One region of the Micromonospora sp. CA-248089 genome, then DNA from elsewhere that is predicted to be linked to it. Evidence: riboswitches for the same ligand, from Rfam matches in the RefSeq annotation. Region 1 holds a riboswitch; each other region holds the start of a gene.
The links. A riboswitch is a leader RNA that binds a small molecule or an ion and turns the genes downstream of it on or off. The one in region 1 is predicted to bind cyclic di-AMP.
Positions count from the first base shown of each region.

Region 2: another riboswitch for cyclic di-AMP. It lies ahead of ACQP26_RS02785 (coiled-coil domain-containing protein); the one in region 1 lies ahead of ACQP26_RS16545 (transglycosylase family protein).
Region 3: another riboswitch for cyclic di-AMP. It lies ahead of ACQP26_RS10575 (C39 family peptidase); the one in region 1 lies ahead of ACQP26_RS16545 (transglycosylase family protein).

Region 1 covers NZ_CP192016.1:3,462,936-3,470,600, forward strand. Annotated here, with positions in the region: gene ACQP26_RS16530 (transglycosylase domain-containing protein) at 1-1,778, shown strand, start outside; gene ACQP26_RS16535 (M4 family metallopeptidase) at 2,191-4,254, shown strand; gene ACQP26_RS16540 (YbaB/EbfC family nucleoid-associated protein) at 4,376-4,825, opposite strand; gene ACQP26_RS16545 (transglycosylase family protein) at 5,009-5,686, opposite strand; cyclic di-AMP (ydaO/yuaA leader) riboswitch at 5,685-5,830, opposite strand; gene ACQP26_RS16550 (LLM class flavin-dependent oxidoreductase) at 6,001-7,563, shown strand; gene ACQP26_RS16555 (winged helix-turn-helix transcriptional regulator) at 7,610-7,665, shown strand, end outside.
Region 2 covers NZ_CP192016.1:553,572-561,236, reverse strand. Annotated here, with positions in the region: gene ACQP26_RS02825 (YbaB/EbfC family nucleoid-associated protein) at 1-252, opposite strand, end outside; gene ACQP26_RS02820 (CsbD family protein) at 428-601, opposite strand; gene ACQP26_RS02815 (heavy metal translocating P-type ATPase) at 669-2,924, opposite strand; gene ACQP26_RS02810 (hypothetical protein) at 2,942-3,922, opposite strand; gene ACQP26_RS02805 (heavy-metal-associated domain-containing protein) at 3,959-4,165, opposite strand; gene ACQP26_RS02800 (metal-sensitive transcriptional regulator) at 4,246-4,545, shown strand; gene ACQP26_RS02795 (SHOCT domain-containing protein) at 4,670-4,879, shown strand; gene ACQP26_RS02790 (YibE/F family protein) at 5,044-6,318, shown strand; cyclic di-AMP (ydaO/yuaA leader) riboswitch at 6,473-6,603, shown strand; gene ACQP26_RS02785 (coiled-coil domain-containing protein) at 6,608-7,636, shown strand.
Region 3 covers NZ_CP192016.1:2,202,067-2,209,731, reverse strand. Annotated here, with positions in the region: gene ACQP26_RS10595 (ABC transporter ATP-binding protein) at 1-428, shown strand, start outside; gene ACQP26_RS10590 (bifunctional cytidylyltransferase/SDR family oxidoreductase) at 534-2,036, shown strand; gene ACQP26_RS10585 (CDP-glycerol glycerophosphotransferase family protein) at 2,056-3,732, shown strand; gene ACQP26_RS10580 (alpha/beta fold hydrolase) at 3,739-4,485, opposite strand; gene ACQP26_RS10575 (C39 family peptidase) at 4,668-5,522, opposite strand; cyclic di-AMP (ydaO/yuaA leader) riboswitch at 5,716-5,858, opposite strand; gene ACQP26_RS10570 (hypothetical protein) at 6,168-6,932, opposite strand; gene ACQP26_RS10565 (acyltransferase family protein) at 7,494-7,665, opposite strand, start outside.

The DNA.
Region 1 (7,665 bases):
ACACCGTGCCGTTCGGGCGGGGCGCGTACGGCATCGAGGCAGCCGCGCAGACGTACTTCGGCAAGACGGTGCGCCGGGACGCGCCGCCCGAGCGGCAGCTCACCCAGGCCGAGGCGATGGTGCTCTGCGCCATGGTCAAGCAGCCGGAGGCGGACCCGGCCGACCCCGAGGGCACGCCCGGCTACGACCCGCGCCGCAACGCGCTGGCCCGGCAGAACTCGATCGACAGGTGGAACTACATCCGCGACGGCATGGTCAAGCTCGGCTACCTGACGCCGCAGCAGGCAGCCGACCTCGCGTACCCGGACACGGTCCGGCCGATCGACAAGGACGCGGGACGCTCCGACCTGGACCGGCCGACCGGCCTGGTCGTCAACCACGTGCTCGCCGAGCTGCGCGAGACCGACCCGTTCCGCGGCAAGCCCGACGAGGTGATCCGCGACGGCGGCTACCGGATCGTCACCACCATCGACAAGCGGGTCCAGGACGCGGCCGAGGCGGCGGCGGACATCCGCCGCGACACCGCGCCGCAGGCGGTACGCGGCCAGCCGCGCAACTGGCAGGCGGCGCTGGTCGCGGTGGAGCCGGGCACCGGCCGGGTGCTCGGCTACTACGGCGGCGACAAGGGCTCCGGCGCAGACTACGCGGGCTGGTACTACGACGAGAACGGTGAGACCCGCGGCTTCGGCCAGCATCCGCCGGGGTCGTCGTTCAAGGTGTACGACCTGGCCGCCGCCGTCCGCGACGGGATCTCGGTGAAGCAGCGGTTCGACTCGCCGGACACCAAGGAGTTCCCCGCCTCGGGGCGGACCAGGGGCAGCGCGGCCGGGCCGATCCGCAACGCCGAGCGCGCGTCCTGCCAGCCGGACTGCGCGCTCTGGGAGGCCACCGTCGCCTCGCTGAACGTGACCTACTTCGAGCTGACCGAGAAGCTCGGCACCGACAAGGTGATCGAGATGGCCCGGCAGGCGGGCGTGGAGTCGATGTGGGAGACGGTCCGGGGCAATCCCCGGCCGCAGCGCGTCGACCTGCGCAGCGACCCGGCCGACGAGGTGGCGAAGCGGTTCTCCACCGAGGTCGGGATCGGGCAGTACGGCATCACCGTGCAGGACCACGCGAACGGCATGGCCACGTTCGCGGCCGGCGGCAAGCGCGCCGACGCGCACTTCGTCCGGTCGGTGAGCAAGGACGACGAGGAGGTGTGGACCGAGCAACTGCGCACCACCGACCTGGGGCTGGACCGGGAGGCGATCGACCAGCTGGACTGGACGCTGCGCCGGGTCCGGGCCGCCGAGTTGGGCAACGGCTGGGACTCCGCGGGCAAGACCGGCACCTGGCAGGCCGGGCAGAGCACCACCCAGAACGTGCACACCTGGATGGTCGGCTGGACCGGCGCGCTCGCCTCGGCCGTCTGGCTGGGCACCACCGACGGCAAGCCGCTGCGCACGAAGAGCGGCAGCTACGAGGTGTACGGCTCGACCGGCGCCGCGCCGATCTGGCGGCAGTTCATGACCCGGGCCACCGCGGCGATGAAGCTCGACCCGGACAAGCACCGGTTCGGCGAGCCGGCTTTCCCCGGCGAGACCCCGGAACCGACCCGGTCGGCGCCGCCGCCGACCACCGCCGCGCCCACGCCGTCGGCGTCGCCGAGCCCGAGCCCGACCCGGTCGAGCCCGAGCCCGGAGCCGACCGGTCGGCCGAGCTCACGGCCGACGCTGACACCGTCGCTGCCACCGCTGCCCACCGTGTCGCCGACGCGGACCCGCGGCCCGCGCTGACCCGGCCGGGCGGCGGTGCGACCGCCGCCCGGCCGAGCGCACGGCGGCCTCGCGTCTATGCGCGCCATTCGCACACAGCGGCAACGTCCGCAATTTGCACGGCACTTCATCCACCGTCGGCGATGTTCGCCCTGATCAGGGGCTATTGAAGATCATGGTTGCCTGAATCGGCGCGCGTCGCGACGCGCCCGACTGTCAGCCGTTGCCCAGGTCACCCATTGCTCCGGGCTCGGGCGGCGTGTGATTGTGCACCAGCGAGCAGCCGACCCCCGGCGACTCGCGACGGTCGATCTGTCGACCCGGAGCCACGCCGGCAGCTCCGGTGACCGGCCGTCACCCTGCCTCGCACCACCGCGCCGCCCGTCCCCACCGGGCTCCGTGCGGCGCGCCTGTAGAACAGGAGCAAACCCCCGTGAAACTCACACCTCGCTTCGCCGCGCTCACCGGCGCGGCCGCGGCCGGCATCCTCGCCGCCGGCACCGCCGCGGCCGTGCAGGCCGCGCCACCCGGACCCGCCGCCCCGGACCCGGCCCAGGCCCGCGCGGTCGCCGCCGACTCGGCCCGCGCGCTGGTCGCGAACCGCCCCGCCTACCTGCAGGCCGGCGCCGACGACGCGTTCGTCCAGAAGCCGGTCATCTCCTCCGAGGGCACCCAGTACGTGCCCTACGAGCGCACCTACAAGGGCCTGCCGGTGGTCGGCGGGGACTTCGTGCTCGCCACGGACGCGGCCGGCAACCTGAAGTACGCCTCGGTCGCCCAGCAGCGGCCCATCGGCGCCCTCGCCACCACGCCCGCGCTGACCCGGGACGCCGCCGCGACCACGGCGCGCGCCCAGCTCAAGACGGTCAGCGCCGTCGAGGGCACCACGCTCGTGGTCTACACGCTCGGCGCCGCACCGGCGCTGGCCTGGGAGACCACTGTTCGCGGCACCGGCGCGGACGGCCCCAGCCGGCTCACCGTCGACGTCGACGCCCGCACCGGCGCGATCCTGCGCACGCAGGAACACGTCGTCCGCGGCACCGGCACCGGCGCCTGGAACGGGCCCAGCCCGCTCACGCTCAACACCACCCAGTCGGGCTCCACGTACACCATGAAGGACCCGACCGTCACCAACCTGAGCTGCCAGGACTCGGCGAACAACACCACGTTCAGCGGCTCCGACGACGTGTGGGGCAACGGCACCGCCACCAACAAGGAAACCGGCTGCGTGGACGCGTTGTTCTCGGCGCAGACCGAGCACAAGATGCTCGCCCAGTGGCTGGGCCGCAACGGCGCCAACGGCAACGGCGGCTACTGGCCGATCCGGGTCGGTCTCAACGACCAGAACGCCTACTACGACGGCAGCCAGGTGCAGATCGGCAAGAACACCGCCGGCCAGTGGATCGGCTCGCTGGACGTGGTGGCGCACGAGATCGGTCACGGCATCGACGACACCACCCCCGGCGGCATTTCCGGCGGCGGTACGCAGGAGTTCGTGGCGGACACGTTCGGCGCGGCCACCGAGTGGTTCGCCAACGAGCCGTCCAGCTACGACGCACCGGACTTCCTGGTCGGCGAGAAGATCAACCTGGTCGGCTCCGGCCCGATCCGCAACATGTACAACCCGTCGGCGCTCGGCGACCCGAACTGCTACTCCAGCAGCATCCCGTCGACCGAGGTGCACGCCGCGGCCGGCCCGGGCAACCACTGGTTCTACCTGCTGGCCAACGGCAGCAGCCCGACCAACGGGCAGCCGTCCAGCTCGACCTGCAACAGCAGCAGCGTGACCGGCCTGGGCATCCAGAAGGCCATGAAGATCATGTACAACGCGATGCTGCTGAAGACGTCCTCCTCGTCCTACCTGAAGTACCGCGTGTGGACGCTGCAGGCGGCGAAGAACCTCTACCCGAGCAGCTGCACCGAGTTCAACACGGTCAAGGCGGCCTGGGCCGCGGTGAGCGTGCCGGCCCAGTCCGGTGAGCCGACCTGCGCCGGCGGCACCCCGACGCCCACGCCGAGCACCACGACCACCCCGCCGTCGGGCGGCTGCTCCGGCAACAAGCTCGCCAACCCCGGCTTCGAGTCGGGCAACGTGAGCTGGAGCGCCTCGTCCGGCGTCATCACCACCGACAGCGGCCAGGCCGCGCACGGCGGCTCGTACAAGGCGTGGCTGGACGGGTACGGCTCGTCGCACACCGACACGTTGAGCCAGTCGGTGACGATCCCGGCCGGATGCCGGGCGACGTTGAGCTTCTGGCTGCACATCGACAGCGCGGAGTCGACCACCAGCACCGCGTACGACAAGCTCACCGTCAAGGCCGGCAGCACCACGCTGGCGACCTACTCCAACCTGAACAAGGCCACCGGCTACGTGCAGCGGTCCTTCGACGTCTCGTCGCTCGCGGGCACCACGGCGACCATCTCGTTCAGCGGCGTGGAGGACAGCTCGTTGCAGACGTCCTTCGTCGTCGACGACACCGCGGTCACCCTGAGCTGACCGTGGCGTAGCGCGGCCGGTCGTCGTCCTCCCGGCGGCCGGCCGCCTCGTCGTCCCAGGCCGGGGCTACGTGCCGGGCCGGTGCTGCGCCTCGCCGCGCCCGGGGCGCGTGCGGCCGGGGTCAGGCCGGGCGCCCGGCCCGGGACGCGGTGCCGCGGTCGCGGTGGATCCGGGCGGCGGCCTCGTGCATCGCGCGGCCGAACAGCTCCGCCTGGTCACCCATGCTGCCGAGCCGGGCGGCGAGCGCGTCGGCGTCGGCCCGCGCCGACGCGCTGACCTGGGCGTCCAGCTCGGACAGGGCGGCGTTGGCGGCGGCGACGAGATGTCCGCAGAGGACGTCCAGGGGCTCGCCGGCCAGCTCCGGGTCGACCGTCACCGAATCCAGCCTGCCACCCTGGACGGCGACCGCGCGGACCCGGCCGCCGGCTGCCGTGCCCTCGGCGCGCAGCAGGTCGCCCGGCTCGCCGTCGGCGTGCGCCGAGGCCCGGGAGCGCATCGCCGTGAGAGCCTGCTGCGTGCGGGTCAGCAGCTCGTCGATGCTCGCGGCAGCCGAGAACGGGTCGTTGGTCATTTCCGCGCTTTCTTCACGTCTGAGCCGATCATCGTGACCCTAGCAACCGGCTCCGACGAATCGCGGTCAGCGGCCGTCACGGTCGGCGTCCCGGCGCCGCGAGCAGGCCGGACACCGGCGGCGCGGCGTGTCGCGGGCTGGCGAACGCCCGGCCGGGCGAACCGGCCGGGCGTCCGGAGCCGGTCAGCGCAGGCGCAGCCGCTGACCGGGGAAGATCAGGCCGGGGTCGTCGCCGACCACGGCCCGGTTGCGCTCGTGCAGGGCACGCCAGCCGCCGTTGACGCGCTGCGCCACGGCGATCTCCGACAGCGTGTCCCCGCGCCGCACCACGTACGTCTCGGCGCCTGGCGCAGGTTGCGGCGCCACCGTCGTCGCGGCGCGTTCCGGCCTCGCGGCGCGTTCCGGTGCGGCCTTGCGCGTGGTCGCCCGTTTCGGGGCCGCCTTCTTCGCGGCCGCCTTCTTCGGCGCCGCCTTCGGGGTGACCCGCTCGGACCGGGTCGCCGCGCTCGCCGAGCCGCCCTTCTTGCCGCAGACCGGCCACGCGCCGATGCCCTGACCGCGCAGCACCTTCTCGGCGACGGCGATCTGCTCGGAGCGGCTGGCCAGGTCGGCGCGGGCGGCGTACTTCTGGCCGCCGTAGCCGTTCCAGGTGGCGCGGGAGAACTGGAGCCCGCCGTAGTAGCCGTTACCGGTGTTGATCTTCCAGTTGCCGCCGGATTCGCAGCGCGCAACCGCGTCCCAGTTGACGCCCGCGCTGGCCGGAGCGGCCGGGCCGAACAGGGTCGCGGCGCCGACGGCGACGCCGGCCGTCATCGCTGCGAGAGCGGTACGACGACCCCGGGTCGAGTATTCAGTTGCCATGTGGATTCCTCCACGCCGACGAGGTGAGCTGTCGGGTTCGGGCCGAGGAGCCCGGCCGCCGGTGGCGGCTTCACCCCGAGGTGACGGTGCACCGTGGAACGTGTGGTTCCCCCGCTCCCGCGCGAGGTTCGGTTACCGGGGCCGGCGGCGGGATTTGGCGTTTCCGGCCTGCGGTGTCCGCGTCTGCGGACGAAACCGACGCTAGGAGCGATTTGCGACAATAGTCCACTTCTTGTGATGCTCTTCACCCGGCCGGACTACCACCTGTGGCGCTACCGTGGCAGGGCTGGACAAGATCACGGGAGGCGGAACCGATGACCGATCACGGACACGAGCTGACCTTCGGCGGCTTCATCACCCCCGCCGCCGGGCAGCCCGACCAGGTGGTGGCGCTCGCCCGCCTCTGCGAGCAGGTCGGGCTGGACCTGGTCACGTTCCAGGACCACCCGTACCAGCCCGGCTTCCTGGACACCTGGACGCTGATGTCCTACGTGGGCGCCGCCACCGAACGCGTCCGTCTGGCCGGAAACGTCCTCAACCTGCCGTTGCGCCAGCCGGTGGTGCTGGCCCGCAGCGTCGCCAGCCTGGACCTGCTCACCGGCGGCCGGGTCGAGCTCGGGCTCGGCGCGGGCGCGTTCTGGGACGCGATCGAGGCGGCGGGCGGGCGGCGCCTGTCCCCCGGTGCGGCCGTCGAGGCCCTCGACGAGGCGATCCGGGTGATCCGCGAGGTCTGGGACACCGGCAGTCGCGGCATGATCCGGGTCGACGGCGAGCACTACCGAGTGGTCGGCGCCAAGCGTGGCCCGGCGCCCGCGCACCCGGTGGGCATCTGGGTCGGCGCGTACAAGCCGCGCATGCTGCGCCTGGTCGGCCGCGCCGCGGACGGCTGGCTGCCGTCGCTGTCGTACCTGCCGAAGGGCCCCGACGAGCTGCCCGCCCTCAACGCGCTGGTCGACGAGGGCGCGGCGGCCGCCGGACGCGACCCGGCTGCGATCCGCCGCATGCTCAACGTGACCGGCACGTTCGCCCGCTCGTCGGCCGGTTTCCTGGCCGGGCCACCGGAGCAGTGGGTGGAGGAGCTGGCCGGGCTCACGCTGGAGCACGGCATCACCACGTTCATCCTCGGCAGCGACGAGCCGCGCGCGATCCAGATCTTCGGCCAGGAGGTGGCGCCCGCGGTCCGGGAGCTGGTCGCGGCCGAGCGCGCCGCGCCCACCGGCGGCACCCGCGCGGCGTCCGACGAGCAGACCGCCGCCGGCCTCCCGAGCACGCTCGGCGTCACCCCCACCCCCGACCCGGGGGTACGCCTGAGCGCGCGCCGCCCGTGGGACGAGTCCACCCGCCCGAGCGCCCCGCAGCCGCCGGCCGGACACGCCTACCCGGCCCGGGGACAGGCCGCCGGGCAGCACCTGGTGGACGTGCACGACCACCTGCGCCAGGAGCTGGCCCAGGTGCGGGACCTGCTGGAACAGGTCAAGCGGGGCAGTGTCTCGCCGGGCCGGGCGCGGGCCGCGCTGAACGAGATGACCATGCGGCAGAACAACTGGACGCTCGGGGCGTACTGCGCGGCGTACTGCACCATGGTCACCCAGCACCACGGGCTGGAGGACGCCTCGATCTTCCCGCACCTGCGCCGCTCCGAGGCCGGGCTGGCGGCGGTGCTGGACCGCCTCGAGGAGGAGCACGTGGTGATCCACGGGGTGGTGGAGAGCGTCGACCGGGCGCTCGTCGAGCTGGTCCGCCGGCCCGGCGACTTCACGCAGCTCCAGGAGGCGGTGGACCTGCTCACCGACACGCTGCTGTCGCACCTGTCGTACGAGGAGCACCAGATCGTCGAGCCGCTGGCCCGGCACGGCTTCTTCCCCGGCCAGCTGTGAGGTAGCTGACTTTTGCTTTCCTAAGTCAGGGGGTACCGTCGACGCCATGACGGACCTCCTTGCGCAGCGTGACTCCTGGTCCACCGCCAACTGCTCGATCGC
Region 2 (7,665 bases), 2.9 Mb from region 1:
GAGCGCGGCGTTCACCGCCGCTTCGATCTCCTCGGCGAGGGCCTCGCTGGCCATCCGCATCACGCGGGGATCGAGCGTCAGCCCGGTGACCTGACCGGGTGGGCCGGCGGTGACCCGGATCAGGCCGTCGGCGGCCTCGCCGACACCTTCCGGTGGTGCCACCTGTTCGCTCGCGTCGGTCTGCCGCTGGAGCGCGGCCATGGTTTCGGACAGCACCCGGCCGAAGCCGGACGGGTCGGCGGCATCGGCCATCGAGGAGCTCCTCCGCGTTCGAGGTCGCCTCGCATCCTATGCACCGGAGCCGATCCCGGTGGTCCCGCAGGATCGATGTGGACGGTGGCATGTGCCACTCGGGATGGTCACCGCCCGTACACAGCACTCCGGGCCGGCCCGTGGGCCGACCCGGTGGTGTGTGTGCGTCGCGTACTCAGCTCTTGAAGGCGTCCTTGACCTTCTCGACGGCCTGCTTGAGCTTGGCACCGGCCTGGTCGTTGCGGCCCTCGGCCTCGAGGCGCTCGTTGTCGGTCGCCCGGCCGATGCCCTCCTTGACCTTGCCCGTGGCGTCCTGCGAGGTGTTGTCGATCTTGTCGTCGAGACCCATGATGACCTCCACTGGTGCGGTTGCCTGACGACAACTGGTTACCCCGGGGGCCATCCGCTCAATCCCCTCACCCGATCGGGCGAAAGCGTCGTAGCCGCAGGCTGTTGCCCACCACGAAGACCGACGAGAACGCCATCGCCGCCCCGGCGAGCATCGGGTTGAGCAGCCCGGCCGCCGCCAGCGGCAGCGCCGCGACGTTGTAGGCGAACGCCCAGAAGAGGTTGCCCTTGATGATCGCCAGGGTCCGCCGGGAGAGCCGGATGGCGTCCGCCGCGGCCATCAGGTCGCCCCGGACCAGCGTCAGGTCGGCGGCCTCGATGGCCGCGTCGGTGCCGGTGCCCATGGCCAGCCCGAGGTCGGCCCGGGCCAGCGCGGCGGCGTCGTTCACCCCGTCGCCGACCATGGCGACCACCCGGCCCTCGCGCTGGAGCCGCTCGACCACGTCGACCTTGTCGGCGGGCAGCACCTCCGCGATCACCTCGTCGATGCCGACCTCGGCCGCCACCGCCTTCGCCACCGTGGTGTTGTCGCCGGTGAGCAGCACCGGCTTGAGGCCCAGCTCACGCAGCCGGGCGACGGCCGCCCGGCTGGTCGGCTTCACCGCGTCGGCCACCGCGAGCACGCCCCGGGCCCGCCCGTCCCAGCCGGCCAGGATCGCCGTCCGCCCGGCGGCCTCCGCGCCGGTCGCGGCCCGCTCGACCTCCTCGGGTACGTCGAGACCCCGTTCCCGCAGCAGCCGGGCCCGGCCGACCACCACGGTCCGGCCGTCGACGGTGCCGGTCACGCCCAGCCCCTCGGCGTTGGCGAACTCGCCGACCGGCGGCAGCGGCCCGGCGTCGGCGGCAGCCTCGGCGACGGCACGCGCGATCGGGTGCTCGGAGGCGGCCTCCAGCGCGCCGGCCACCCGGAGCAACTCGGCGGCGTCCTCGCCGTCGGCGGGCAGCACCTCGGCCAGCGCCATCCGGCCGGTGGTGACGGTGCCGGTCTTGTCCAGCACCACGGTGTCGACCCGGCGGGTGGACTCCAGCACCTCCGGCCCCTTGATCAGCACACCGAGCTGCGCGCCGCGCCCGGTGCCGACGAGCAGCGCGGTCGGCGTGGCCAGGCCGAGCGCACACGGGCAGGCGATGATCAGGACGGCCACCGCGGCGGTGAACGCGGCGGTCGTACCGGAGCCGGTGCCGAGCCACCAGCCGAGCGTGCCCGCGGCCAGCGCGATCACGATCGGCACGAACACGCCGGAGATCCGGTCGGCGAGCCGCTGCACCGCCGCCTTGCCGGTCTGCGCCTGCTCCACCAGCCGCGCCATCTGGGCGAGCTGGGTGTCGCCGCCGACCCGGGTGGCCCGGACGACCAGCCGGCCGCCGGCGTTCACCGTCGCGCCGACCACGGCGTCGCCCGGCCCCACCTCGACCGGCACCGACTCGCCGGTGAGCATGCTGGCGTCGACGGCCGAGGTGCCCTCCTCGACCACGCCGTCGGTGGCGACCTTCTCGCCGGGCCGGACCACGAAGCGGTCACCGACCGCCAGCCGGCCGACCGGGATCCGGGTCTCCTGCCCGTCGCGCAGCACCGCCACGTCCTTGGCCCCGAGTTCCAGCAGCGCGCGCAGCGCCGACCCGGCGGTGCGCTTGGAGCGGGCCTCGAAGTACCGCCCGGCCAGGATGAACACGGTCACCCCGGCGGCGGCCTCCAGGTAGATGTTGCCGGCGCCGTCGCCGCGGGTGATGTCGAAGCTGAACGGGTGTTTCATCCCGGGCATGCCGGCGGTGCCGAGGAACAGCGCCCAGAGCGACCAGCCGAACGCGGCCAGCGTGCCGAGCGAGACGAGCGTGTCCATGGTCGCCGCGCCGTGCCGCAGGTTGACCAGTGCGGCGCGGTGGAACGGCAGCCCGCCCCAGACCACCACCGGGGCGGCCAGCGTGAGCGAGGCCCACTGCCAGTAGTCGAACTGCCAGGCCGGAACCATGGCGAGCACGATCACCGGCACTGTGAGCACGGCGGAGACCCAGAGCCGGGTACGCGCGGTGCGCAGTTCGTCCACCGGCTCGCCGCCCGCCGCGGCCTCCGCCTGCTCGGGCGGCGGCGGCACCACTGCGGTGTAGCCGGTCTTCTCGACGGTGGCGATCAGGTCGGCCGGCGCGATGTCGTCGGCGTACCGGACGGTGGCCTTCTCGGTGGCGTAGTTCACAGTCGCCTCGACGCCGTCCATCCGGTTGAGCTTCTTCTCGATCCGGGCGGCGCAGGACGCGCAGGTCATCCCGCCGATCGCCAGTTCGATCAGGTTCGGCGCGGTGGGCAGCGCCTTTCCCGTGGCAGTCATCGCGGCACCTCCGGCGCTCAACTGTGCCCGTGCCCCGGAGTGCCGTGTCCGGCGTCCGGGGTCGGTGCGGTGGTGGATGCCGGCGCGGCGGGCGGCGGCGCGGTCGGGTCGCCGGCCAGGACGGTGAACTCGGCGGTGTGCACCGCGTCGCCGTGCCGGAAGTCCAGGTAGAGACGGTACGCCCCGGGTGAGGGCACCTCGGCGGCGAACGTGATCGCCGGACCGGCCGGCGTGCGCCCGTCGCCGGGCCTGCCCTCCGGGTGCACGTGCAGGTACGCCAGGTCGCCCTGCCGCAGCGCCACCAGGTGGCCGTACGCGCCGAGGTAGGGCTGCAGGTCGGTGACCGGCTGCCCGTCGCGGCTGACGGAGAGCGTGAGCCGGCTGGTGCGGCCCGGCTCCGGCGTGCCGGTCAGGGTGACCGTGTAGCCGTCGACGGTGGTGCTGGTCGCCGGCGCCGGCAGCGGCCGGGCGGTCAGCTCGCCGGGGACCGTGACGTCCAGGCCGAGGGTCAGCGGCTCCCCGCCTTCGGGGGTGAAGTCGGCGAACGCCCGCCAGACACCGGGGCCGCCCAGCGGCGAGGCGATCCGCCAGGTGCCGTCTCCGGTCATCTCCGGGTGGACGTGCCGGAACCCGGACAGGTCCCGGCGGGCGACGATCAGGTGCATGCGCTTGTCGTGGGCCACCTCGAAGCGGGTGACAGGCGCGCCGTCCGGGCCGGTGATCCGGAAGGCGAACTGCCCGGCCGGCGCGGCGGCGGGCTGGAACGTGTAGCCGCGTTCGGAGACGAGCAGCCCGCCGGGCAGGTGCGCGGAGGCGCCGCCCGCGTTGCTCTCGTCACCGTGACCGGCGTCGCCGGCCCCGTGGTCGCTGTCGCTGTCGTCGTGGCGGGTCTCGGCGGCCGGGGCGACGGGATCGGCCAGGTTGCCGATCCCGTACGCCGCGCCGAACACCGCCACGAGGCCGAGGGCGAAGCCACTGAGCTTCGTCGCCGTGTTCATGGTGTCTCCTCGGTTCTCGCGGGTCCGTCGGACCCGTCACGCACCGACGAGGTCGTAGCCGGCCTCGTCGACCGCCGCGCGGACCGCGTCCGCGTCCAGCGGGTTCTGACTGGTGATGGTGACCCGGCCACTGGCCAGGTCGACCTGGACGTCGGTGACGCCCGGAAGCGCGCTCAGCTCGGTGCTCACCGAGTTGACGCAGTGCCCGCAGGTCATGCCGCTCACCTGGTAGGTGGTCTCCATCTCGCCCTCCGATCCGATACCCCCCAGGGGTACGTTCGGAACGTTAGCATACCCCCGAGGGGTACGCTATCCTCGGTGTCATGACCGCGCCGTCCAGCCCCACCCGGGGCTACACCGCCAGCAAGGACCAACTCCTCGCCCGGCTCCGCCGGATCGAGGGCCAGGTCCGCGGCATCGAGAAGATGGTCGAGGACGACCGCTACTGCATCGACGTGCTGACGCAGATCTCGGCCATCCAGGCGGCGCTGGACAAGGTCGGGCTGGGCCTGCTCGACGGGCACGCCCGGCACTGCATGCACGAGGGCGCCGCCGAGGGCCGGGCCGACGAGATGGCGACCGAGATGATGGCCGCCGTCGGCCGCCTGATGAAACGCGGCTGAGCGGGACCTCCGACCCCCCGGGCAGGGCACATCGACCCGCGCCGACGCGTCGTGCCGGTCGTACCGTCGAAGTGGCGGGCAGGCCGGACCGGCGGACCCGCGGCGACGGACGGAGGGCGGCCCGATGATGTGGCAGAGCCCGATGATGGGCTGGATGTGGATCTGGTCCCTGCTGGTGCTCGCGGTGCTGGCGGGGCTCGTCTGGGCGGCCGTGCGGTGGACCGGCCCGCAGTACCTGGGCCCGACGACGGCCCGGCGCATCCTCGACGAGCGGTACGCCCGCGGCGAGATCGACGAGGACGAGTACCGGCGACGCCGGGCCGGACTGACCTGACCCGCACGGCGCGCGTGTCACCGGCCACGGCGTCCGGGAGCGCCCGACCGGGCTGCCTACCATGGCCGGGCGACGACCCGGACGTGGTCGACACGTCCGCGCCGGCCGGGTGACCACACCGGTCCGGCGGACCAGGCGTCGCCGCGACCGTTGGGAGAGACCTCATGGGTGCCGACCACACCCACCCCGCGCCCGCCGCGCCGCCGGGCGTACGACGGCTGCTCGTCGCCGTGGTGGTGCCGCTGTTCGCGCTCACCGTGATCGCGGCGCTGGTGCTCTGGCCCCGGCAGGACCGGGAGCCGGTCGGCGGGGCGGACGTCCCCCGCTACCACGGCACGGTGACCCGGGTCGTCACCGAGCCCTGCCCGCCCACCCCGGAGGCCCCGGAGGGCGGCGGTGGCCCGTGCGGCACCGTGACGGTCACCGCCGAGCAGGGCCCGGACGCGGGCCGGCAGGTCGAGACGCCGATCCCGGCCGGGCCGGGCGCGCCCCGGGTCGCGGTCGGCGACGAGGTCGTCCTGGTCGAGCTGACCGACCCGGCCGACCCGTCGGTGAAGTCCTACAACATCGCCGAGCACCAGCGCGGTACGCCGCTGATCTGGCTGATGGTGCTGTTCGCCGCCGCGATCGTGGCGTTCGGCCGCTGGCGCGGGCTCGCCGCGCTCGGCGGCCTGGTGGCCAGCTTCGCCATCCTGCTCGGCTTCGTGCTGCCCGGTATCGGTGCCGGCCAGCCACCGCTGCTGGTGGCGATCGTCGGCGCTGCGTTGATCATGTTCGTGGTGCTCTACCTGACGCACGGGATCACCGCGCAGACGTCGGTGGCGGTGCTCGGCACGCTCGGCAGCCTGGTGATCACCGGCGTGCTCGGCCTGCTCGCCACGTCCGCCACCCACCTGACCGGCTTCGGCAGCGAGGACGCCACCACGCTGTCCATGTTCCAGGGCGACGTGGACCTGCACGGGCTGCTGCTGGCCGGCATCATCATCGGCTCGCTGGGCGTCCTGGACGACGTGACGGTCACCCAGGCGGCCACCGTCACCGAACTGGCGCACGCCAATCCCGGGCTGTCCCGGCGGCAGCTCTACCGGGCCGCGACCCGGGTCGGCCGGGCCCACATCGCGTCCACCGTCAACACCATCGTGCTGGCGTACGCGGGCGCCTCGCTGCCGCTGCTGCTCCTGCTGGTCGCCGACTCCCGCCCGGTGAGCGAGATCCTCACCAGTGAGTTCCTCGCGCAGGAGATCGTCCGCAGCGCGGTGGCGACGCTCGGCCTGATCGCCGCCGTACCGCTGACGACCGGACTGGCCGCGATCGTGACCACCGCCGGACGGCGCTCGCGCGGCGCGGAGCCGGCGCCGCCCGCGCCCCGGCCGCCGGCCGGACGGGACGACGCGCTGGAGGCGCTCGGCGGCGGAAGGAGTACGGAGGCCGCATGGTGACACTCCGCAGCGTGACCATCGATTTCAAACGCGACGCTGGTCACGGTGCGCCACGGCGAAATCTCGCTATTGGTCGGCTTCCGGACGTAGATCCTCAGGAGTGCTGTCAGGTAACCTCGCTGCCGGTCACCGCCGAAGGCGCGCACCGGCGCCAGCGGTGCCGCCGCCCAATCGCCCGCGGGCGAGCCGGGGAACCAGGTACATGGGGTGAATCCGCGACAGCGGTAGGGGCCACTTCCGTCCCGAACCCGTCAGCTAACCCGGTCGGCGGCCGACGGAAGGGAACACTGTGACGGCACCCCTGCGCCGCTGGCTGACACCCGTGGTGGCCGTGCTGGCCTCGCTGGCCGTGCTGGCCGGGCCGACCCCGGCGACCGCGGCACCCACCGCGGCGGCCCCCGGCACCCCCTCGGGCCACGAGGAGGACGGCGAACCGCCGCTCATCACCGAGGCGATCGACGCGGCCAACCGGAACTTCCTCCAGGCCAAGGCGAAGCTCGCCAAGTCCCAGGACCGCCAGCGGCGGCTGGCGGCCGAGGTGAAGACGGCACAGGCCGAACTCGACGCGCTCAGCCCGCAGGTCAACCAGCTCGCCGCCCAGTCCTACCGGACCGGCCGGATGGGCGCGATGGCGATGCTGCTGGAGAGCAACTCGCCCGACTCGTTCGTCCGCCGGGTCAACGCACTCGACGAGCTGAACCTCCTCAACGCGCAGCGCCTGGCCGCCATCAACGCGGTCAAGACCCGCGCCGAGCAGGCCAAGATCGCGCTCGACGCCGAGGTGCGCGAGCAGGAGAAGCAGAAGAACGCGATGGAGCGCGAGAAGGTGCAGGCCGAGCGCGCGCTGAAGCTCGTCGGCGGTCTCGGCTTCACCGGCGGCCTGGTCTCCGCCACCTCACCGGTCGCCAAGATCGCCCCCGGTCGCACCGCGGACGGCGGCTGGAAGTCCGAGTCGTGCAGCGAGGACGACCCGACCACCTCGGGCTGCGTCACCCCGCGCACGCTGCACGCGTACAAGGAGGTCCGGCGCGCGGGCTTCAAGCGCTTCGTGGGCTGCTACCGGTCCGGCGGGCCGTGGGAACACCCCAAGGGCAAGGCGTGTGACTGGTCGCTGCAGAACAGCGGCTTCGCGCCGTGGCACAACAACGACACCCGCCGGTACGGCAACGAGGTCGCCGCGTTCCTCATCCGCAACGCCGACCGGCTGGGCATCTACTACGTCATCTGGAACCGGCAGATCTGGTTCCCGGCCACCGGCTGGCGTTCCTACAGCGGACCGTCGAACCACACCGACCACGTCCACATGTCGCTGCTCTGACCCGGACACCACGAAAAAGGGGCCGCCCT
Region 3 (7,665 bases), 1.3 Mb from region 1:
TGTCCGGCGAGCGCAACGTGGTGCTCGGCTGCCTCGCCATGGGCATGCACCCGGACGAGGTCAAGAGGATCGCCCCGGAGATCATCGAGTTCTCCGGGATCAACGAGCGCGGCGACTTCGCCTCGCTGCCGATGCGCACCTACTCCTCCGGCATGGGCGCGCGGCTGCGCTTCGCGATCTCCTCGGCGAAGAAGCACGACGTGCTGCTCATCGACGAGGCGCTGGCCACCGGCGACCGCAAGTTCCGGGTCCGCAGCGAGCAGCGGGTCCGCGAACTGCGCGACAGCGCCGGCACGGTCTTCCTGGTCAGCCACTCGATCGGCTCGATCCGGGACACCTGTGAGCGGACCATCTGGCTGGAGAGCGGCGTCCTGAAGATGGACGGCCCCACCAAGGAGGTCTGCGACGCGTACGAGAACCAGAAGTAGCGCCCCGGAGCGCACCGCACCGGGTTTCCGCCCGGAGCGGTGCGCTCCCGCGTACGCGTTAAGGTTTTCGGACCCATCCCCTTTCACCCAGAGTGAGGTACGGCAATGACGCAGGACCACACCACCGCACCGGACGCCGCGCCGGCGAGCCCGGCACCCTGGCGCCCCGCGCGTACGGTGGCCGTGATCCTCGCCGGGGGGACCGGCACGCGCCTGGGGCTGGGCATCCCGAAGCAGCTCCTCAAGATCGCCGGCAAGCCGATCATCGAGCACACCCTGGCCGTCTTCGAGGCCGCACCGGAGATCGACGAGATCATCGTGCTGATGGCCACCGGTCACGTGGACGACGCGCGGCGCATCGTCGCCGACGCCGGCTTCCGCAAGGTCACCAAGGTGATCGAAGGCGGCGAGACCCGCAACGACACCACCCGGATCGCGCTCGACGCGGTCGGCGAGGGCGACGTCAACATCCTCTTCCACGACGCGGTCCGCCCGCTGGTCAGCGCCCGGATCGTGCGCGAGTGCGTGAACGCGCTCTGGACCTACTCGGCCGTCGACGTGGCCATCCCGTCCGCCGACACGATCATCCAGGTCGACGCGGACGACTGCATCACCGACATCCCGGTCCGGTCCCGGCTGCGCCGCGGCCAGACCCCGCAGGCGTTCCGCTCCGGCACCATCCGCGAGGCGTACCGGCGGGCCGAGGGCGACCCCGACTTCGCCGCCACCGACGACTGCGGCGTGGTGCTGCGCTACCTGCCCGGCACGCCGATCAAGGTGATCGACGGCTCGGACGAGAACATCAAGGTCACCCACCCGGTCGACGTGCACCTGGCCGACAAGCTGTTCCAGCTCGCCGCCGCCCAGGCGCCCCGCCTGACCGACCACCGCAGCTACGCCGAGGAGCTGACCGGCCGGACCATCGTGGTCTTCGGGGGCAGCTACGGCATCGGCCACGACCTGGCCGAACTGGCCCGCTCCTACGGCGCCCAGGTCTTCCCGTTCAGCCGCTCCACCACCGGCACGCACGTCGAGCGCGCCGAGGACGTGGCCGCCGCGCTGAAGACCGCGTTCGAGGCGACCGGCCGGATCGACCACGTGGTGGTCACCGCCGGCATCCTGGAGAAGGGCGCGCTGGCCGAGATGGACTCGGAGACGATGGACCGTCTCCTGCACGTCAACTTCGTCGGCCCGGTCACCATCGCGCGCCAGTCGCTGCCGTACCTGCAGCAGACGAAGGGCCAGCTGCTGCTCTACACGTCCAGCTCGTACACCCGGGGCCGGGCCCGCTACGCGCTCTACTCCGCCACCAAGGCCGCGCTGGTCAACCTCACCCAGGCGCTCGCCGACGAGTGGGCCGAATTCGGGGTACGCGTCAACTGCGTCAACCCGGAGCGCACCGCCACCCCGATGCGGACGCGGGCGTTCGGCGAGGAGCCGGAGCACACGCTGCTCTCCTCCGAGGCGGTCGCGCAGGCGTCCCTGGACGTGCTGATCTCCGAGCTGACCGGCCAGGTGGTCGACGTGCGCCGCTCCCCCGGCGAGCCGGTGGCCGCCGTACCGGCCCAGCCCGGCGCCGACCGGTCCGAGCTGTCCACCGGCGCCTGAACCCGACGGGACGTGTCAGATGCGTGGTGACCTGGTCCGCAAGCTGCTCGCCCGGGTGCTGACCACCGGGCTGGCGGTGCTGGCCTTCCTCGTCGTGGCGCTCACCGGGGCCACCGGCTGGGGCCTGGCGCTGGCGGTGGCCGCGCTCGCCGCCACCGCCTGGGAGCGCCGCGTCCGGCCGTCGGCCGACGGTCTCGCCGAGACGGTGCTCGTCGCCGCCGGCATCCTGGTCGGCTACGCCCGGCGCCTCGACGACGGTTTCGACCCGGCGCTGACCGCCACCGCGCTGGTGCTGCTCGGCCTGGTGCTGCTGGTCGGCCCGCTGCGGCAGGCCGGCGCGCTGGAGATCCGCGCGGCGAACCTCCCGGTCCGCACGTGGGCACCCGTGGTCGCCGCCCGGCTGGGCGACGCGCTGCTGGTGCTGCTCGCCGTGGTGGCGCTCGCCGCCGCCCTGACGCTGCCGGCCTGGACGGCGCTGGCCGCCGCGCTGCTGGTCGGCGCCGGATGCGGGGCGGTCGCGCTCGACCTCGCCCGGCGCCGGTTCCGGCCGCCCGCCGGAGGTGGACCGGTCGGCCGGGCGCTGCGCCACCACCGGCCCGAGTTCGTGCTGCACTTCTCCGCGCCGCCCGGCTCGGAGTACCAGGTCACCATGTGGCTGCCGTACCTGGAGCGGATCGGCCGCCCGTTCGTGGTGGTGCTGCGCGAGCCGGAGCTCCTGCCCGCGGTGGCCGCCGCCACCCGCGCCCCGGTGGTCCTCTGCCCCACGCTGAAGGCGCTGGACGAGGCGCTGGTGCCCAGCCTGCGGGTCGCCTTCTACGTCAACCACGGCGCGAAGAACGCCCACCTGATCCGGTTCAACCAGCTCACCCACGTGCAGCTGCACCACGGCGACAGCGACAAGGCACCGAGCGCCAACCCGGTCTCGGCCATCTTCGACAAGATCTTCGTGGCCGGGCAGGCGGCGATCGACAGGTACGCCCGCGCCGGCGTGGAGATCCCCGCCGACAAGTTCGTCGTGGTCGGCCGTCCCCAGGTCGAGGCCATCGAGGTACGCCGGGAGCCGGTCACCCCGTCGGCGCACCCGACGGTCCTCTACACCCCGACCTGGACCGGGCACCACGCCGACGCCAACTACTGCTCGCTGCCGGTGGCCGAGACGCTGATCCGCCGGCTGATCGACAGGGGGGCCACGGTGATCCTGCGCGCCCACCCGTACACCGGCAAGAACCCGGCCTCGGCCCGCCAGCTCGCCCGCCTCACCGAACTGCTCGCCGCCGACCGGGCCAGGACCGGCCGGCCGCACCTGTTCGGCGCCGCCGCGAGCCGCGAGCTGACGCTCACCGAATGTGTCAACCGCGCCGACGCGCTGGTCTCCGACGTCTCCGGGGTCATCTCCGACTGGCTCTACTCCGGCAAGCCGTACGCGGTCACCGACACTGGCGCCGACGGCGAGCACTTCGTCGAGCGGTTCCCGCTGGCGGCGTCCGGCTACGTGCTGCGGCGCGACATGTCCAACGTGGACGAGGTGCTCACCGACCTGCTCGACGCCGACCCGAAGGCGGCGCAGCGCTGGGCGGCCCGGACCCGCTACCTGGGCGACTTCCCCGCCGACGGCTACGCCGAGGCGTTCCTCACCGCCGCCCGCCGCGAGCTGGAACCCGAATGGTCGGTCCCGGCGCCGCGCGCCGTGGTGTAGGCCCGCTCAGAGGTACGGGTCGAGCAGGGCGAGCACCGCGGCCGGGTCCTCGACGTGCGCGTTGTGGCCCAGCCCGGGCAGCGTGGCCACCGGCACACCCAGTTCCTTGAGCTGCGCGTCGGTCACCATCGGGTCCTGCTCGCCCCGGGCCAGCAGCACCGGCACGTCGGTGGCGGCCAGCAGCGCCGCCAGCCGGGGCTCCCCGACCGCGAACGCCGCCGGATCCATGGCGAGCCGCCAGCGGCCGTCCTCCCGCCGCAGCCCCGCCTCCACCACGGGATGGTCCGGGGCGAACAACCCGGCGAGCCCTGACACCCGCAGGTAGCGGCGAGCCGCCTCGTCGCGGGTGGCGAACCAGGTGACCGGCCGCGCGGCCAGTTCCTGCGACTTCGCCAGCTCGGCCGGGGACCAGACCGCCTTGATGCCGAGCCCCACCACCGCGTCGACCGGAAGGGCCCGCTGCCGGGCGGCGAGCGCCAGCGCCACCACCCCGCCGAGCGAGTGCCCGAGCAGCACCAGCCGGTCGGTGGGGCCGAGCCGTACCGGGCCGAGCCCGTCGGCCACGCGTTGGGCGAGGGCCTCGAACGAGTAGCCGGGCAGCGGCGGCGACCAGCCGTGACCGGCGAGGTCGGGGGCGAGCCAGCGGCCGGGCCAGCGGCGCTCCAGCAGCGGCGCCCAGGGCAGCCACACCTCGCCGGTGGCACCCACGCCGTGCAGGAGAATCAGGTGCCGCTTCCCCGTCGCATCGCCCATTGGCGCAGTCTGCCACCGCCCGCCCCGCACACGCGAGACCGAACCCCGCCACCCCCGGCCCCCACCAGCCCGTCGATCTTGCGGTTTCGGCCCCCGGGATGCCCGGCTCACCCGTTATGCCGGGGCCACAACTGCAAGATCAACGGGGCGAGGCGAGGCGGGGCCGGGGTGGGGTGGGACGGTCAGGCGGAGTAGCCGCGGCTGGCGATCCAGTGCGCCAGGTCGATCGTGGTGAGCCAGTACGAGGGCAGCGACGGGTCGGCCGAGTCGGCGATCCGTACGGTCCGGCCGTCGTCCTTGTAGCCGACCACGGCGACGTAATGGCCGCCCGGGAACGAGTGCCAGCCGCCGTTGGTGTCGGTGGCGGTACCGGCGACGTTCGCGACGACCGCGCGGCCGTTGCTGATCGCCTCGACGACGTCGGCCTGGAGCCGGTCCATCTGGGCCGGGGTGGCGGTGCCGGGAATCATGCGGGTCCGGTACGGGTTGCCCTTGACCTGCTGGTTGAGCACCCGGGTGGTGTCCTCGGCGGAGTTGGTGCCCATCTCGGTGGTGCCGAGCGGGCCGGCGAGCGCGTCCTGGCTGCGCTCGATGCCGGCGGCGCTGAGCGCGTTGCGCACGGCGGCCGGGCCGCAGTAGAAGTAGTTGATCTGCGCCTGGTAGTCGTAGTCGAGCGACTTGCTCGACGGCGGCTTCGGCTTGGCCTTCCGGGTGAGGTCCGGGTCCGCCGCCGCCTTGGCCGACGGGGAGGCGCTCGCCGACGCGCTGGGCGCGGCCGAGGCGCTGGGCGACGCCGGCGGTACGGCGATGCGGGCCTCGCCGCGGCTGGCGGGCTGCTCGCCGAGGCGGGCGGCGCCGAGATCGGCGACCGCCGCGGTGTTCTCCTGGACCGGGGCGTCGTCACCGGCGGCGGCGACGGTGCCGGCACCGGCGGCCAGCACGAGCGCGGCGGCCGATCCGGCGATGATCTGGTACGGGCGTTCGGTGACGATCCGTCGCAGCTGACGCTTCAGGTGGTGCTTCACGAAATCCTCCACGGGGCGTGAGCGGCACACGCCGGCCCGGCACGCGGAGGAACTCACACGTGCTGGCGGGGCCGGATGGCCGGGGGATCGGGAACGCCCGTGATGCCGGGCGCCCAGGGGGCGGTTGCCGGTCGCGCGTCAGGCGAGCGCGGGCACCGCGGTGCCGTGGAGGCGGGGGGACGATCGAGGGGTGGGCAAGAGGGGTAACTCCTTCCGTGGCCGCCGACCGGGTTAGCTGACGGATTCGGGCGGGAAGTACGCCCTACCGCGGGCCGTGGGCTCGCGGATTCACCCCGATGGTGCTCATGGGTCCCCGGTTCGTGGAACTCGATTAGGCGGGTCGGTGCGGCGTCGCCGTCGGCGATCGATTACCGCATCGGACGCGCCGACACTACCGGTGGGTATGTCCCATGCCAAGCGCTCCCACCTGCGTAAACGTGATCCGCGGTAACGGATTTCGGAACACCCGGTTACTGACTTCACTCAATGGGACAAGCAGTTTCGACGGCACCCGGCGGCGGAAACAGGACAGACGGCGAGCAGCCGACCGGCAATTGCGCGACTCGATGACCCGTTCTGCGCCCCACGCCCGATTCGGCGGCCCGGGTGACCGGGCTCACCATATTCCGGGTAACAATTCGGTCGAGACGGGTCGCCTCAGCCGACCCGGGCCGGGCGCCACCGCGCGTTCCGGACCGCCGCGGGCACCGGCAGGGCGCTCGTCGTCGCGCTCCGGTACGGCAGAGCGGGCCGCAGGGCCACGGTTGCCGCGTACGCCTCGGCGGCGAGGGTCCGGGCGGCCTCGGCGGCCAGTTCCGCGTCCCGCCAGGCCGCCCGCTCCCGCGCGGCGGCGCGCTCCCATCCGGCCCGGCGCCCGTCCCGGACCGTGCGGGCCAGCACGATCTCCTGCTCGGCCGGGTGCCGGCGCGGATCCCACCCGTTGCGGTGCGCCAGCACGTCGGCGAGCTGACGGGCGGTCAGGTCGCCCCGCCAGTGCGCCGTCATGGCGGCGTGGTGCAGCCAGCGCTCCCGGGCCGCGTACTCGCCAGGGGTGCGCGGGGTGCGCGGGGCACCCAGCGCGGCGGCGCCGGCCAGGCGGCGGGCGGCGCCGTCCGCCTCGTCGTACGCGGTCCAGGCCCGGTCCGCCTCGTCCTGCGCGGCCAGCCACCGCTCCCGGCGGCGACGGGCCGTCTGGGCGGCCCCGGCGGCGGCCACCGCCACCTCCTCGGCGTAGCGGACCAGATCGTCGCGGCGGACGGCGTCGGCGTCGGCCGGCTCGGGGACGGCCTCCGGCTCGGGGTCGCGTTCCGGCCGGGCGACGAGCGCGGCGAGCAGGCCCAGGGCGAGCAGCAGCAGGAAGGACCAGATGGCGGCGGCCTCGGGCACCGCGGTGAGGAAGTGGTACAGAGCGGTCTGCGACATGGTCGGCACCTCACGGGAAGAACCTGACGGGAGGACCCGCACGACCTCGCCGGGGCGGGCCGGTGGAACGGGCCGCCGGGGCGGGTGCGGGGATGACGTTCGGTGGGTGCGGTGAACGGGCGCGGCCCGTGGGCGGATCAGCGGGCGGGCGGGGCCCGCGGGCCGGCCGGCGCGGCGACCCGGCCGGCCGGGACCGGCTGCGGTGCGGCCGGGCCGACGGCCCGGGAGCGGGCGCCGGGACACCGGCGGGAAGGGCCTGCCGCTCGGCCGCGCGGTCGGCCTCCGGCCGCACGGTGGCCGAGGCACCGGCGACGGGGTACGCCGGGACGGCCGCCGCCGGAGCCGGGGCGGCAGCGGCGACACCGGACGGCAGCGTGGCGGCGCCGAACGAACAGGCGACGACCACGGCGAGACTGGCGAGCATCCGGGCGGTCCAGCGCGCCACCCACCACACGGGGCAGGTGAGCGCGATCGGAAGCACGGGTACAAATTACCGCCGAACCCCCACGAACGCACCGCCGCACGGCGTGTCGCGAATCGACCGGCCGACGGGTGCGCGTGTCAGTCCGGGCGACGCCGCCCGGCGTACTCGATGCCCTCGCCCGGACCGGCGACGGACGTCGCGCCGTCGTCGGCGGCCGGGGTGGCGGCGTCGTCGGCAGCCCCGCGCGGAGCCGGCACGGCCGGCGCGGCGGCTCGCACGCGGGACGCGGCGCGGGCCCGGCGGGACGGG